DNA from 2 places in the Vibrio sp. 1402 genome. Region 2 is predicted to be linked to the other one. Evidence: riboswitches for the same ligand, from Rfam matches in the RefSeq annotation. Region 2 holds a riboswitch; the other holds the start of a gene.
What was found. Region 2 has a riboswitch for cyclic di-GMP ahead of R7044_RS03885 (TfoX/Sxy family DNA transformation protein). Riboswitches for the same ligand answer to the same signal wherever they lie in the genome.
Positions count from the first base shown of each region.

Region 1: linked by a shared signal. The riboswitch ahead of gbpA (N-acetylglucosamine-binding protein GbpA) and the one ahead of R7044_RS03885 (TfoX/Sxy family DNA transformation protein) in region 2 are both predicted to bind cyclic di-GMP.

Region 1 covers NZ_JAWOWE010000005.1:238,631-246,570, reverse strand. Annotated here, with positions in the region: gene R7044_RS12175 (low molecular weight protein-tyrosine-phosphatase) at 1-239, opposite strand, end outside; gene R7044_RS12170 (polysaccharide export protein) at 309-1,430, opposite strand; gene nfsA (oxygen-insensitive NADPH nitroreductase) at 1,849-2,571, opposite strand; gene R7044_RS12160 (MarC family protein) at 2,767-3,408, shown strand; gene R7044_RS12155 (patatin family protein) at 3,599-4,471, shown strand; gene gbpA (N-acetylglucosamine-binding protein GbpA) at 4,525-5,988, opposite strand; cyclic di-GMP riboswitch class I at 6,087-6,187, opposite strand; gene R7044_RS12145 (fasciclin domain-containing protein) at 6,456-6,956, opposite strand; gene R7044_RS12140 (cryptochrome/deoxyribodipyrimidine photo-lyase family protein) at 7,037-7,940, opposite strand, start outside.
Region 2 covers NZ_JAWOWE010000002.1:90,120-98,059, reverse strand. Annotated here, with positions in the region: gene torD (molecular chaperone TorD) at 1-488, shown strand, start outside; gene purR (HTH-type transcriptional repressor PurR) at 957-1,961, shown strand; cyclic di-GMP riboswitch class I at 2,249-2,338, shown strand; gene R7044_RS03885 (TfoX/Sxy family DNA transformation protein) at 2,455-3,045, shown strand; gene R7044_RS03880 (TVP38/TMEM64 family protein) at 3,160-3,846, shown strand; gene R7044_RS03875 (DUF2007 domain-containing protein) at 3,867-4,187, shown strand; gene R7044_RS03870 (alpha/beta fold hydrolase) at 4,219-5,022, opposite strand; gene glgA (glycogen synthase GlgA) at 5,132-6,589, opposite strand; gene glgC (glucose-1-phosphate adenylyltransferase) at 6,579-7,796, opposite strand.

The DNA of each region.
Region 1 (7,940 bases), on a different contig from region 2:
TGTTTTGCGCACAACTTAGCGGTTAGCTGCTGCGCTTTGTGGTCTAGCAGGTAGATACCACGTTCTGACGCGACAAGTCTGGCGGTTTCATCTGCTGGCTTTCCGGTTAGGCGACTTTTTTCTACGGCAATACCCGCCGAAGAAATCTGTTTATCTGGGAGTAGTTGCTGTAGTAACCGCTCTCCTGTGGGAGAGCGACAAATATTACCTACACACACGACAAGAATGTTCGAAAACATGTTTTGCTCCTTATAGACAACGTTTGAATGACTTGTTTATGTTCAAACAAGCCCTTCAGAATGCTTTTTCTATGGCCAAGTCCTGACTCGAAGGACGCCTTCTGTAAGTTCATTGAAGCCTGAGATGGTAGGTACTAGTTGTGCAATAACGCGATTCCAACGACTGATAGGCGCCGCAGTGACATAAACGATGTCATACGGTTTCAGAGCAAATTCAGTACCAATAACGAGCGCTGCCGCATCGGAGACATCAAGTTGATATATGTCGCCCAGTGAACCTGCGTCTTGTGACCTCCTAATTACGAATACACCTGTCGCATCCGCTGATATCTGATTAATACCGCCAACGTTGCTCAGAGCTTCCGTAAGGCTCATGCCAGCGCGATCTATTTTCAGTAGTTTAGGATCGTTAACTTCACCCATAACGAAAACCTTTTGTGAATCATTTCTTGGCACATGGATGATATCACCTGGTTGAAGTAGCCTATTTTCAGTGAGGTCGCCTTCTTGCATCAGCGCATAAAGAGATATGTTTTCAACTATGCCGTTTCTTGTCAGTGTTACATTTTTCCAGTCGGCGTTTTCGGCTAATCCACCTGCACGGTTAATTGCATCTAACAAGGTGAGTGGGATGTTGGTGATTGGTTGTTGTCCAGGATTACTTACTTCACCAGTAATGTAGGATTTTTTCGAACGAAAAGCTGCTACGCTGACATCCACTTGAGGACTTTCTATGTACTTTGCTAATCGGCGAGAAATATCAGCACGAATTTGACGAACGTTTTTACCCGCAACTTCAACAATACCTATATATGGATAGAAGATAGTACCATCAGCATGTACCCAATTCCCCGCTTCAGCAGAGCTGCGATAAGAACCAGCAGGAATAGTTAGTTCTGGGTGATCCCAAATAGTAATGTTTAGTATATCTCCAGGGCCAACCTCATACTCATAAGCGCTAAGTTGGCGATCTAGTTCAGGGTTGGATTTGGCTTCTATCCCCAAACTTTTAAGTTGAGATACTTTATCAAGTGTAAGTGGAAAAACATTGAAATCAGAAGTGCGACTAACATTGCTGTCTTCGACGAAGTTTTTTCCATCTGTGGAAAGGTGACTACCGGGTACAGTACATCCAGAAAGAAGTACTGAGGAGAGCACTAAACTAGCTAGCTTTTTATGTTTGAAATTCATGTTTTTTCATTCATCTGACGTAAAGAGCGAGTTGCTGGTAGCAACATTCTTTTCCAGAAAAGACTTCACAACATAACCTTATAAGCACCACCTTCTTCTATTTATAAAGTGCTCAATAAGGGATTGATTGCATCTGGAGGCATGAACTCTAATGAATTTCAATGATTAGAGCAATAGACAATAATGCAGCAAGTGTCCAGATAAATATCGTATTTTTATGTTTTCACTTACAAGATTTCATATTTCGGATAAAAAACTTGTTCAATTAGCTCAAATTTTGTTTATTAGCTCTATATGTAGTGTTTTCTTTCTAAAATACAACCAAGAAAATCTACCGACTAATTATCTCGTTGTATTAAATAGGATTATCAAAAGTGTGACTCGGATCTCTTTTTTGTTTTGTTGTCTTTCGACATGGTCACTTCTTCGCTAGCCCCTTCCCATTCAAATACGGCAGGATGTGCGGACGTGATTCGCCAGCCAGTTTACTGGTGACTTCTTGCGACCAAGTACTCTGTTTTTGATTGCTCGAACGGTTTGCATAGTAGTTTTGCATGGTTTGGTCATACGTCTGAATATCATCCAAGTTTAGGTCTTGATACTGATTCTCATGCACCACGACATGCTTAGGTAGGCGAGGTTTTACTTCAGGGGCTTGATCTGGATGACCAAGACACATACCAAATAAAATGGCGGTATTTTTAGGTAAACCTAATAATTCGTCTACTTTTGGGGCATTGTTTCGTAAACCACCAATATACACGCCTCCTAGTCCCATCGACTCCGCCGCAAGCAAGCAATTTTGTGCCATGATCCCCGAGTCTACAGCGCCTATTAGCGTTAACTCGGTAAAATCAGCTTGAACATCTGGGTTGATACTGGCATGGCGCTGGTAATCAATACAAAACACCAAAAACTCAGCCGCGCTTTCAACGTACCCTTGATTTCCGGCATATTGAGCTAATAGCGTACGTTTTTCTTTGTCGGTCACGCGGATAATTGAAACGACTTGCAACATGCTTGATGAGGACGCCGCAAGGCCGGCTTGAAGAATGGCATCTAATTGTTCGCTCTCAATCGGTTGTGAGGTGAATTTTCGAATTGAGCGGTGATTGAGAATTGTTTGAATCGTGCTGTTCATGGTGACTTAACATCCCCTGTTACGTGTAAAGGCTGAAGACTCACCTTAGCGACATTTGATGAGTCGGTAAACTATCTCAAAAGAAAAACAATGCTTGGCGCATAAGTGTGAAGGCGAATCGAGAATACACCACTCGTTCTGTTTGAGAGCGTATATACTGTTTTTAGAATCAATAATTTAAATGCAGTGGAAAATATGAAAGAACTCATTGTTCATACAGTTACGGTGTTTATGGGCTTCTTTGCCATCATGAACCCTATCGCCAATATTCCCATCTTTTTGAGTTTAACTGCTGATGAAGATAAAGAAACCATCCGTTCCATTGCGCTTCGCTCGGTTTTTATTGCATTTATTATCATCGCGATATTTTCTATTGCCGGTAAGTTAATTTTTGATTTGTTTGGTATCACGCTTTATGCATTGCGAATAACAGGCGGTATTTTGGTGTTTTTGATAGGTTTTAACATGCTTCAAGGTGATTCGACGCATCAGAAAACCAAAGAGAAGGCGTATTCACCAGCTCAGCAACGGGCGGCATTGAGTATTGCAGTGTCTCCACTGGCGATGCCAATATTAGCTGGGCCTGGAACGATTGCTACCGCGATGAACTTTGCGACAGCGGGTGGTTTCGATCAAACCATTATTACTATCGTTTCTTTCGCTGTCCTCTGTGTGATCACCTATGTACTGTTTTTATTTGGAGACAAATTGGTCAAAGCGGTTGGACCAAGTGCTCTAAATGTTGTGACTAAAATGATGGGCTTAATTCTAGCGGTTATTGGTACTCAAATGTTCATTGATGGCGCGGGCGAAGCCTATAAAACGGTTTTCTCCTAGATTTCTCTTAGACCTTGCCACCTTGGTTAAGCCCGCAATTACATTTCTAACGGGTACGGATTTTTTGAACTTTAGTTTTCATTTTCTAAGAGAGAAATAAATAGACTTCACCTATTTCAATAATAAGAATATTCAATTGTTGTGATTGCACGAATTTCATTACTCTTTTGGCAAGGAGAATGGGGGAAATATGGCAACAAAAGCAATTGTAGTAGAAGGTGGCGCGATGCGAGGCGTCTTCGCAAGCGGAGTGTTAGATGCGTTTTTAGAGCAGAGTTATAAACCGTTTGATTTTGCAATCGGTGTATCTGCTGGTGCATCAAATTTGATTGGGTATTTGACCGACTACCCGCATCGCAGTATTAACGTCATTACTAAGCTGGCCACAAGTAAACGCTTTTTTGACCCGACTCGCTTCGTTAAAGGTGGGGACCTCATCGATGTGAAGTGGTTGTTTGAAGAATCTAATCGCTTGTATCCCGTCGATGAAAATAAACTGTTTAATGGCGTTCCTTTTCTCGCAGCGACAACAAATGTAGATACAGGGCAGGCAGATTACTATCGCGTGACACGTGATAATTTTCACCATGCGATTGAAGCGACAACAGCATTACCGATTGCCTACAAGCATACCCCTTGTTTTTCTGGCGGTTGTTATACCGATGGTGGGGTCGCTGACTCTATACCAGTGCGTGAGGCTTATCGTCGAGGGGCTCGCGACATAACCGTAGTACTCTCTCACCCGCTGAATTATGCCAAAAAGCCAGTTAAGACCACATGGCTGATGAAGAAACTGTTTGCGGAGCACCCCAAAATGGCGGATGCGATGTTAAGACGTGCAGATAACTATAATCAATCATTAGAGTTTATTCGTAACCCTCCACCAGGAACACATGTTAGGGTAATTGCCCCACCAGATAATTTTCATGTTCAGCGCTTATCAATGCGACAATCCGTTTTACTAGAAGGGTATGAAATGGGGCTGATTGAGGGGCGAGCGCATCTCACTAGTTTATCTGGTGTTCATGGTTTAGACCGGGAAAATTGTCATTTTTGCGTTTGATTATAAAAGAGCCTCATAGTGAGGCTCTTTTTACTTAACGTTCGAAGGGTGATTTAGTTGACTTTATCCCAAGCCATCTCCCAGTGTGAACCTATTCCAGGCTCGTAATGGTTTGCGCTTTCTTTCCACTGCATACAGTAACCAGAGTATGGGAAAGGTTTACATTGATAAATGCCCCCGTCGCTGGCAAGCACTTTTGTGCCCGCCGTGTAGCTAGATAGTCCTTCAGGGAAGACAAAATCGTACTCACCAGATGGTGGCGGAGTAACTGACTCTTCTTTTAAGTGAAAGTCGAGTGTTTGCTGAACCACCAAGTTGCCATCTTTATCCTTAATACGTGTCACGAGCATATGGTGACCCGGCTCCGATTTACTTAAAGCGAGCGATATCGCCTCTACCGAGCCGTCTTTCATTTCGTTTGCCCAACTTGCAAGTGGTTCGCGATGGTGATTGTAAACGGTGAGTTCTGCATTTAAATCGCCTTCAGAAGTTAGTGTCAGATCCAACGTTGTCGGTGTTGACTCAATGATATACTCGTCTGCTAAGCCATCTACTGTGAGTGAGTATTCTGGAACAGGAGTTTCAATGTTATAGCCGATCTCTACTCGCTCAAGGCCGCTATTTGCTTGCAGATACACCGGATTAGTACCATAAACAGGAGTGAATTTATCCTCTGCATACTGCCCGGCTTGCAGTTTTGCTTGTTCTTGGTTTAGCTTAGTCGCGAGTGCGTAAGACCAGTTTTTCGCTTGGCCCATTGCTGCATCGGTAATTTCTAGTTCAGTTCTATACGCCACGTTTTCACCTGCTTGATCAAATACGCGTGTATAAACCGAATCCCCAATATTTAAATCCATTGTAGGAATAATTTGACCGCCTTGCTTCCAATCTGGAATAACGGGACTGCCACCATCAAATTTCACATCGATCACGTTATAAAATGAGGCTGCAGTGTCGCCAACATCCCATACTGCCAGGATGACATGGTATCCCTCGCGAGTAGGCACATTACATTGATGGCTTACCTGTTTCGGGGGTTGAACCATATTGCCGTCGACGACACAGAAAGGAGTTAGATCAAAAGAGTCTCGTGATAGTGAAGCGTTTGGGTTCCAATCAGGCTTGGTGATGTAATATTTCCAGTCGCGCGTCACGTGGTTAGCGGTAAATGTCCATTCAAAAGTTTGTGTACCTGCTTGAATAGGGCGTTTTACCCAACGGTCGGCAGTTTGCTCATCAAGGGCAGCTGCTAAAGCGGTTTCGGCACTCGCTATTTTACCATCGCGAGGCCCTGTTTCGGGAAAGCCATCAGGGCCTTCAACGCTTTGCGGTTCATATTGAATCGCACCGCAGTTATTATTTTTTTCGTTAGTATCTGGCGATGGATACTTACATAGTGCCGAGCGACTTGCAGCGACACCACCATTGGTTTCTGATACATAACCGTGAGCCGCAGCACCTGAGCTAATGCTTGCAAGTGCTAACGCGAGTACGGATTTGGTTGGAAATGATTTCATCACATGTCCTCTGTTATGGCTGACAAACTAGTGTCACACCCCGGCGCATGCTGAGCATAAAGCAACGCTACAGAAATTGGACTTCTGTAACACTGCGTCATGGTAACCCCGCTATCATGAGCATTCTTTTAGATTTTTAAATGCTGACAGACCGGAAGCTTTGCGTCCCACCCTTTCGAATGGTTTGCCGAAATGTGATTGAGCAGCCAAAAATTTAGCTTAAGAATTTACATGTGGAAAAGTAAACGTCACTGACATGGAATCCTGTTCTCAAATTGAAAGATAACGATATCTTAACCTCGTCAATATTGTGCAGTGTCGTATTGCAAGGTATTGATTTTAATTTTGTTTTTATCCTTTTTATAGTCATGGTGAATGAGTGGGGGTGGGGATAAGTGGAGAGGAATCGTGCTAAGGGTGGAAGAAGTTCTGTCTAAAGGGCGGAGTGTACCGCCCTCTGGATGGTGTTATTTCGGCATAATGACAGTATCAATCACGTGAATGACACCGTTTTTAGCTTTCACATCGGTTGCGATGACATTTGCATCGTTAACCATGACTTTATCGCCCATGGTTTTAATCATCACATCTTGCCCCTGAACCGTAGTCGCTTTGTCTAGCTTAACAACATCGGCAGCCATCACTTTCCCTGGGACGACGTGATAAGTCAAAACAGATACTAACTTGTCTTTGTTTTCCGGCATTAAGAGCATGTCGACTGTGCCGTCTGGCAGTTTTGCAAAAGCGTCATCCGTTGGTGCAAAAACAGTAAATGGGCCTTCCCCTTTGAGAGTGTCAACCAGGCCCGCTGCTTTCACCGCAGCAACAAGCGTATTGAAAGAGCCATTTTCAGCGGCAACGTCGACAATATCGGCTTTCATCATGCCATGCTCATGAGCCTGAACGGGAAGCATAAAAGATAATGTCGCCATCAGTGTCGCCGCGATAACTAAGATACGTTTGAACATAATGTGTTCCTTACTAGTTGAGGGTACAACGGGTTCCCTGGAGTGTGTTTGCATTTGTACGCATCGTGATTGAAAGATGATCATCGCGTCCTACTTTCTTTTGAGGGTCTAACATGTCGCGCAAGAATTCGTCTGCCTTCTTGTTTCACATCAGCTCGTTTCCGCCACGTCCATAAGCGCTCTCTTGCTGCCTTAGCTGCTTTGTCTGGTGCGATAATAGGTGCAAGGTAACGGCTATCTGGCTGCAATTGATACATGACAGCTTCCATCTGGGTCATTGTCCAGGGCTCGAATAAAAGAGGGGGAGGAACCATTTGTAACTCAGGTACCCACTTGTAGATGAACGTACCGTTAGGATCATGTTCTTGGGCCTGCTTGATCGGATTATAAATACGGATTGTGTTAGTCCCGGTTACTCCTGCTTGCATTTGGAATTGTGGGTAATGAATTCCAGGCTCAAAGTCGAGAAACAGTTGCGCTAAATGCGTTACACCTACTCGCCAATCCATGTTCATGTGGTGAGTAAGAAAGCTAACCAGCATGGCACGCATGCGAAAGTTAATGTAACCAGTGTGGTGCAAACAGCGCATGCAGGCATCAATCAAAGGTACGCCAGTATGCCCGGATTTCCATGCTGCTAACTTTTCTTCATCGAAAGTACTACTTTGTTTAATCAATGGTTCGTAAGCCCGATTAACGCAGTAAAACTCCATGTCGTATTCCGATTCGAATTTTTGGATGAAGTGACAGTGCCAATGAAGCCGTGAAGACAATGCAATTAAGCTGCGACGAAACCCAGCGACTTGCCAGTGTTTCAAAAGGTATTGATAAACTTCACGCAAGGATATGTTACCCCAAGCGAGATATGGAGAAAGTCGAGTACAGGCTGTGCGTGAGGCTGTGGGACTAGAAATGCTTCGATAGTAATCACGACCTCGACGATGAAAAAAGTCCTCTAGTGTTTTCCAAGCGAGCCGGCTTCCT
Region 2 (7,940 bases):
CAGCTGTTGATAGCCTAGTTGATGCATTGAATCGGTTACAAGATCGTGAAGATGCACAACTAGAGCTTGCAGCTGACTTTTGTGAACTGTTTTTGAAGACAGAAAAATACGGCGCTCTTCCTTACGCATCCATGTACATTGGTGAATCAGGTTTACTGAATGACAAGCCAGCTGAGGAAATGGAAAAGTTGATGGCTGAATTTGGCGTTCAAGTAGACGAAAACCTAAAGGAACCTGCGGATCACTTAGCCGTTGAGCTCGACTTTCTCGGGAACATGATTATCCGCTCAAACGAGCTTGAACAAGAAAAACACATGGAAGAAGCCTTCGTTAAACAAAACGACTTTATCCAGCAACAATTGATGTCTTGGTTACCTCAGTTTTCAGACAAATGTAAAAAATTCGACGAATTTGGATTTTACTCGAGTGTCGCGAAACTATTAGTTGCATTTTGTAAACTAGACAGCGCCTACCTTCTTGGGGAATAATTGCCGCCTATTTTTAGGGAGCCTGCCTATCGGGCTTCCTGTATGCCTGAAAGTGACCAATTGTAAGTAACTTGGGTATAATATTCGTTTGCCTTAACTTAGCGCAAAGACGCTTGGTTATTTAGCAGTCAAAATGTGACTTCAAATACACAAATCTCTTGCTGAAAACATTGCTAGTCAGTCCACATAGGGCTAAAATGTGAGCGCAAACGATTAAATATGATTTATATGTAAACCGCTGAAATATAGCGGTTTTTGTGTTTTCTTAACAGGTTGATGGCAATTTCTCATCAGATAGAAAAAAGATAAAATTCATCGACCGATGCTGCTACGCACCCTTTTGTCGCACTTGGATCAACCGCTGCCGAGACACTTAGCGCCAATTTTAGATTGCTAGGTGTGAAACCATTAGAGCATCAGGTACATCCAATACGACATATTTCAGTAGCTCGATACAGGACACCATTTATGGCCACGATAAAAGACGTTGCTCGCTTAGCCGGCGTTTCCACTACGACAGTTTCGCACGTTATCAATAAAACGCGTTTCGTTGCAGAAGCAACGCAAGAAAAAGTAATGAAAGCCGTTGACGAGCTGAATTACGCGCCAAGTGCCGTTGCACGCAGCCTAAAATGCAACTCAACTCGTACGATTGGCATGTTAGTAACTCAATCAACTAACCTATTTTTCTCAGAAGTGATTGATGGCGTTGAGAGCTACTGTTACCGCCAAGGCTATACTCTGATTTTATGTAACACAGGCGGGATTTACGAAAAACAACGCGATTACATTCGTATGCTGGCTGAAAAGCGCGTTGATGGCATCCTAGTGATGTGTTCTGACTTAACCGAAGAACTAAAAGAGATGCTTGACCGTCATGCGGACATTCCTAAAGTGGTCATGGATTGGGGCCCAGAGAGCTCACAAGCAGACAAGATCATGGATAACTCAGAAGAAGGTGGCTACATTGCAACCAAACATCTGATTGACAATGGTCATACGGATATCGCTTGTCTAAGCGGTCATTTTGAAAAGCTTGCTTGCCAAGAGCGCATTGCAGGTTTCCGTCGCGCAATGAGCGAAGCGAACCTAGCTGTAAATGAAGACTGGATCCTTGAAGGTAACTTTGAATGTGATACGGCCGTATTAGTTGCAGATAAAATTACCGCAATGGACAAGCGCCCGACGGCGGTATTCTGTTTTAACGACACAATGGCTCTAGGCCTAATGAGCCGCTTGCAACAAAACGGGATCAAAATTCCTGAAGATATTTCAGTGATCGGCTACGACAACATCGAGCTTGCGGAATACTTCTCTCCACCGCTAACGACTATCCACCAACCTAAACGTCGTGTTGGTAAAAATGCATTCGAAATTCTACTTGAGCGTATCAAAGATAAAGAACACGAAAAACGAATTTTCGAGATGCAACCTGAGCTTGTAATTCGAAATACTGTGAAGAAAATGAACTAAATTTCACTGTATTTAACCGTGTTAAATAAGCGCTCTACAGGGGCGCTTATTTTTTTGGAAAAATTAAGCATTCTCTAATACTTCACACCACTCTAATAACAATTGACTAACGTTAACTCCCTGTTTTATATAAATGTAATATATATTAAGAACTCCTTTTCAAAGGCCAATTTGCACCTTTCCATATGCAAAATAGAGCATTCAATCTATCATTTTTATTGAACCGAAATCACACTTTTAACGCTAAACCGTGATGTTAATTCAATATAAGAAGTATGCTCATTGTGTCACGCACAGGGCAAACCATTCGAAAGAGTGGGACGCAAAGCCTCCGGCCTGAACCATATTACGATATGGAAGGTAGCGGGGTTACCGATGGCAAGTGTGTAAGCAATGACTTTACTCTGTAATGACATTGTTTTTACGCATGTTTGCTACTCTCTCGGACCTGACTTTTGGTGGCGTAATATTAATTACACCGAGATAACAAAACATGGATAAACCGATACTCAAAGACTCTATGAAGCTATTTGAGGCACTTGGTAATATCAAGTCGCGCTCAATGTTTGGTGGCTTCGGACTATTCGCTGATGAAACAATGTTTGCACTAGTGGTAAACAATCAGCTTCATATCAGAGCAGACCAAAAAACTTCATCTGACTTCGAGAAACAAGGGCTAAAGCCTTACGTTTATAAAAAACGTGGCTTTCCAGTCGTTACAAAGTACTACGCTATTTCCAGCGATTTATGGGAATCAAGCGAACGCTTAATCGAAGTAGCGAATCAATCATTGAAAAAGGCAAAGCTTGAGAAAGAACAGCAAGCAAGTACAAAGCCTAACCGTTTGAAAGATTTGCCTAACTTACGACTGGCTACCGAGCGCATGCTAAAAAAAGCCGGCATCGAATCCGTAGAGAAGCTTGAAGAGGAAGGTGCGCTTAACGCCTATAAAGCGATAAGAGATACGCACTCTGCAACCGTCAACATTGAGTTGCTATGGGCACTAGAAGGTGCTATCAACGGCACTCATTGGAGTGTGGTACCTCAAGCTCGCCGAGATGAGTTGATGAACGGCCTCCAATAAAAGTCGGCCTAAAAACTATCTTGTAAAACCGCAGTCTAATCTGCGGTTTTTTTGTGAAATTTTTTCGGTTTTCCTACTGTCTTATTACATATATCCCAAATTGGAATCAAAATTATGAATAAGAAACTGATATTAGGTCTCATCCTACTAGCGGCTATCGTCTTTTTAGGTATTAACTTTGGCCAGTATTTAACCTTAGAGAATGCAAAAGCCCAACAAGAAGCACTAACTACATACATCGATCAGAATTTTGTATTCTCGGCTGCGATTTACTTTTTTACCTACATTGCAATTACCGCTTTTTCTATCCCAGGAGCGGCAGTAGTCACCTTACTTGGTGCAGCCTTATTTGGTTTTTGGACAAGCTTGCTACTGGTTTCTTTCGCTAGCACTATGGGGGCAACACTGGCCTTCTTGAGCAGCCGATACTTATTGCGTGACTGGGTACAAAACAAATTCGGAAATAAACTCAACGCAATTAATCAAGGTGTCGAAAAAGACGGAGCTTTTTATCTATTTTCCTTGCGTCTAATCCCTGTATTCCCTTTCTTTCTAATCAACTTACTGATGGGCTTAACACCGATGTCTGTAGGTCGATTTTATCTCACTAGCCAAATAGGTATGCTGCCAGGCACAGCCGTATATCTGAATGCAGGTACTCAATTAGCAACAATTGAAAGCCTATCGGGCATTGTTTCACCCGCAGTATTAGCGTCTTTTGCGCTATTGGGACTATTTCCAATCATCACTAAATGGGTTATGAATAAAGTAAGGCCGACACCAAGTCAGCAAAACTCGTAATTGGTGAAGTGGGTATTTTGATGAAAATATTTATCGCTAAAAACCCAGCAGAAGCACACATTGTATGTGAGCTGCTTAAAGTGGAACAAATTTACTGTGAAGTTCGCGGAGAAGGTATTTTCGGCTTAAAAGGAGAACTGCCGTTTGGTGATGATACCGATCCTTATGTGTGGCTTTTTGACACGGCACAAAAGATGAAAGCTGAAGAAATAGTAAAAGCATATCGAAAACAATCCGATAGGCATGAGTATCAAGATTGGCAATGCCCAAAATGTCATGAAATAAACGAAGGGCAATTTGGTGCATGTTGGCAATGTGGATATCAACTAGGAGAGCTATAGCGGCTCTCCTATTCAGTGGATGCACTCAGTTTTAAGCACATACAGCTTGCTGTTTAATAAACTCGATGGAGTGTTGATTGAAGTCTTCTGGACGCTCTACATTGCATACATGACCACAATTCGGGATTTCTCGTAGAATGCTGAGCTTATGTGCTGCAACCATTTCTTTGACAGGTTTAATAAACATGTAATCCCTGTCGCCCATTAAGTAAAGAGTCGGAATGGGTAACTCTCGATCTTTAAAATATTTCATTAACGGATTTACATCAGCGGCAAGAATAAACCAACGTTTAAATTCTTTTTGGCAAAGCTTCTTGGCTTCGCGAATAAAAAGGTGGCGAGATTCTCGTTGGCTTCTTTGAGGCATAACAATATAAGCGAACAGTTTGTAGAGCCACATGTACGGCAGGATATGCTTACAAAAATTACCTAATTTCACCAATATCTGAGAACGAGTGTTAAGCCTTGTGACAGCACCGCCGAGCACCATCGAACGTACGCGCTCTGATGACAATTCAGCAAGGTTTCGAACAATAATAGTACCAAGCGACATACCGACAAAATGAGCGGATTGGATCTTTAAATGGTCCAATACTTTCAAAATATCTTGGGTAACCTCCGTAAAGGTATAACGGCTAGCAATGAGCTCTTTAAGTAACTGATTTGACTTTCCATGACCTCTTAAATCGATCAGCAATAAGTTAAAGTGTTGCTTGTAAGCTTTAATTTGCTTGAACCAGATAGAAGAGCTACCACCAGCACCGTGCACAAATACAACCCACTCATTACTAGTAGGGTGCAAATAAGTTTTATGAAAAAGTAGCGGCTGGGTCATATTCAGTATCAAAAAGATCGTGCTATTGAGTAAAAAGCCATCCTACCACACTCCCCTTACTCAAGATAATAAAGGCACCTCATTCGGCGCCTTTCGTTACAATTTTAAGTCAAACTAACGCTGAGTGGTAAAGCTGCAAATAAGATTCTGCGGCCTTTTGCCAGCAAAAGTCTTGTTGCATCGCGTGCAACTGTACTTTATTCACTTCAGGCTCGTTTTGAGCGTAGAGCAACAGTGCCCTTAGCATCGTTAACAACAATGCCTGCGGTATCGGTTCGAAAAAAACAAACCCCGTTGCTTCAGATGGGTTTACATCATAATCGCTAACGCTGTCCTTTAAGCCACCAACACCGCGTACTATCGGCAATGTACCGTAAGCCATACTATAGATTTGGTTTAAACCACATGGTTCAAACTCAGAAGGCATCAAGAAGAAATCAGAACCAGCTTCAACGATATGCGCAAGTTCATTGTCATACGCTTCTACAAAGGCAAATTTGCTAGAAAACTGCGCGGCAACCTCTCGTAGCTGAGCGGCAAGAACAGGGTCTCCGGTCCCAACGACAACTAGCTGAACATCGTGCTTCAAAAAATCGGCCAAAGCAGGCAACAAGTAATGAACGCCTTTCTGCTGGGTCAACCGACAAACCATACCGAACATAGCTACATTTTTTTCAGGCAAATTTAGTCGTTGTTGTAATGCTTTTTTACAAGCTTTCTTCCCTTGCGACATACTTTGCTGGTCGGCGCAGTAATTAACTGGCAAGTAAGTATCCGTTTCCGGGTTCCAAGCACTGTAATCACAACCGTTCAAAATACCAACTAAGTCCTGCGCGCGTTGCTGAAACTCCCAAGCCATTCCATGACTGCCAAGCTCTGTTTTGAGTTCCTCTGCGTACGTAGGGCTGACCGCGTTTATCTTATCTGCATTCATTACACCAGCTTTGAGCATCGTAATATGCGTTGCACTCACCGCAGCATCGGGAACGTTTCTACAATGAAACTCTGGCAAACACTGCACGTCTTCATAACTAAATACGCCTTTAAAGACCGCATTGTGAATTGAAATGACGCTTTTAGTATGAGCAAAAAACGGATCATTGCCATACCTGTGCTTGAGCAAAAATGGAACAAGACCTGTGTGCCAATCGTTCGCGTGTATGATATTAGGTTGAAAGGCGAGCTTGGGTAACATGTCGAGACATGCTGCACTAAAAAACGCAAAGCGCTCGCCGTTATCAGTATACGCTTGGTTGTTCTCCGCATACATTGATGGTCGATTGAAATACGGCGGACAATCAATCAGGTAAACAGGATTTTGACCTAACATGAGCCGCAAAACTCGATACTCCGTATGCGGCCATGATGTTAATTCTGTTTCTAATACAACTTCTGCGTCTGCGAGTTTATCAATACTGCTGTACGCAGGGATGGTAATTCTTACGTCTTGCTGTAGGTTTTGAAGGGCTTCCGGTAGTGCCTTGGCAACATCTGCCAAGCCACCACTTTTAATGAGGCCTTCAACCTCAGAAGCTACAAACAGAATAGATAAGTTGTTAGTAGCCAACTCGAGCTCCTTTCGGAATAACAACAATGCCCTCCTCAGACACGTGGAAGTGTTTTTTATCTTCTTGAAGATTCACACCAATCTGAGTACCAGGAGCAATATCGGCATCCTTGTCGACAATCACACGACGTAAAACACAGCCTTCGCCAATTTTTACGTCACCAAGAAGTATACATTCGCTGATATCGCAAGCAGAAGCAATATTACTGCGAAAACCAAGCACCGACTTTTCGATTCTTGAGCCTCTAACATAGCTGCCATTACACACTAAACTATCGATTATCTGCACACGACCATTATCAGAGTCGGTAAATGTCGCAGGTGGCAATGGTGGGTAGTAGGTGTGCAATGGCCATTTACGGTTGTACAGCGAAAATGGAGCATCTTTTTCTAGCAGATCCATATGCGCTTGCCAGTACGCATCAATAGTTCCGACATCACGCCAGTACACCTCTTCTTTTTCGCCACTGATTTTGTTGGTACTGAAGTCATACACGAACACATCACCTCTAGGGAACATCTTTGGAATGATGTCCTTTCCAAAATCATGTGATGAAGCTTCATTATCCGCATCTTCGACCAACTCTGAGAACAGTACCTGAGCTTCAAAAACATAGTTACCCATTGAAACTAAAGCGTAATCAGGGTCACCAGGAATCGACTTTGGATTTGCTGGTTTTTCTTCAAAGCCAATCATACGACCTTCACTATCCACTTCGATAACCCCAAATTGCGACGCCTCTTTTAGTGGCATGCGCAATGCAGATACCGTCAGAGAAGCCTGCTTTTCTGAGTGGAAGTTCAGCATTTGTTTGATATCCATCTTATAGATATGGTCAGAGCCAAAAATACAAACTTGCTCTGGTTCCTCTAATTCCATAAAACGCAGGTTTTGATAGATCGCGTCCGCCGTCCCTTCGTACCAACGTTTACCAGTACGCATTTGAGCGGGAATAGGATCGATAAAGCGGTCTGTAATGCCGTTGATGTTCCACCCCTTTTTTAAGTGATGGAATAAAGATTGAGATTTAAATTGGGTTAGGACGTAAATGCGCATCAGATCCGCATTAACAAAATTGTTTAGAGCAAAATCGATCAATCGATAACTACCACCAAACGGTACCGAAGGTTTACTGCGAGATTCCGTTAAAGGTCTCAAACGAGAGCCTTCACCACCAGCAAGAATCATTCCCAAAACACCAGCCATTTGTTGTTCTCCATATCGTTATAGCTTGGATTTGGTACTCGCTTGAATGAGTCATACTCGGGGAGTCAAGCGAATACATTTAGCAACCGTCTCTGAGTTTCTGTGAACTCTTACAACACGGATAAAAAAGCTACGGCACTTCCA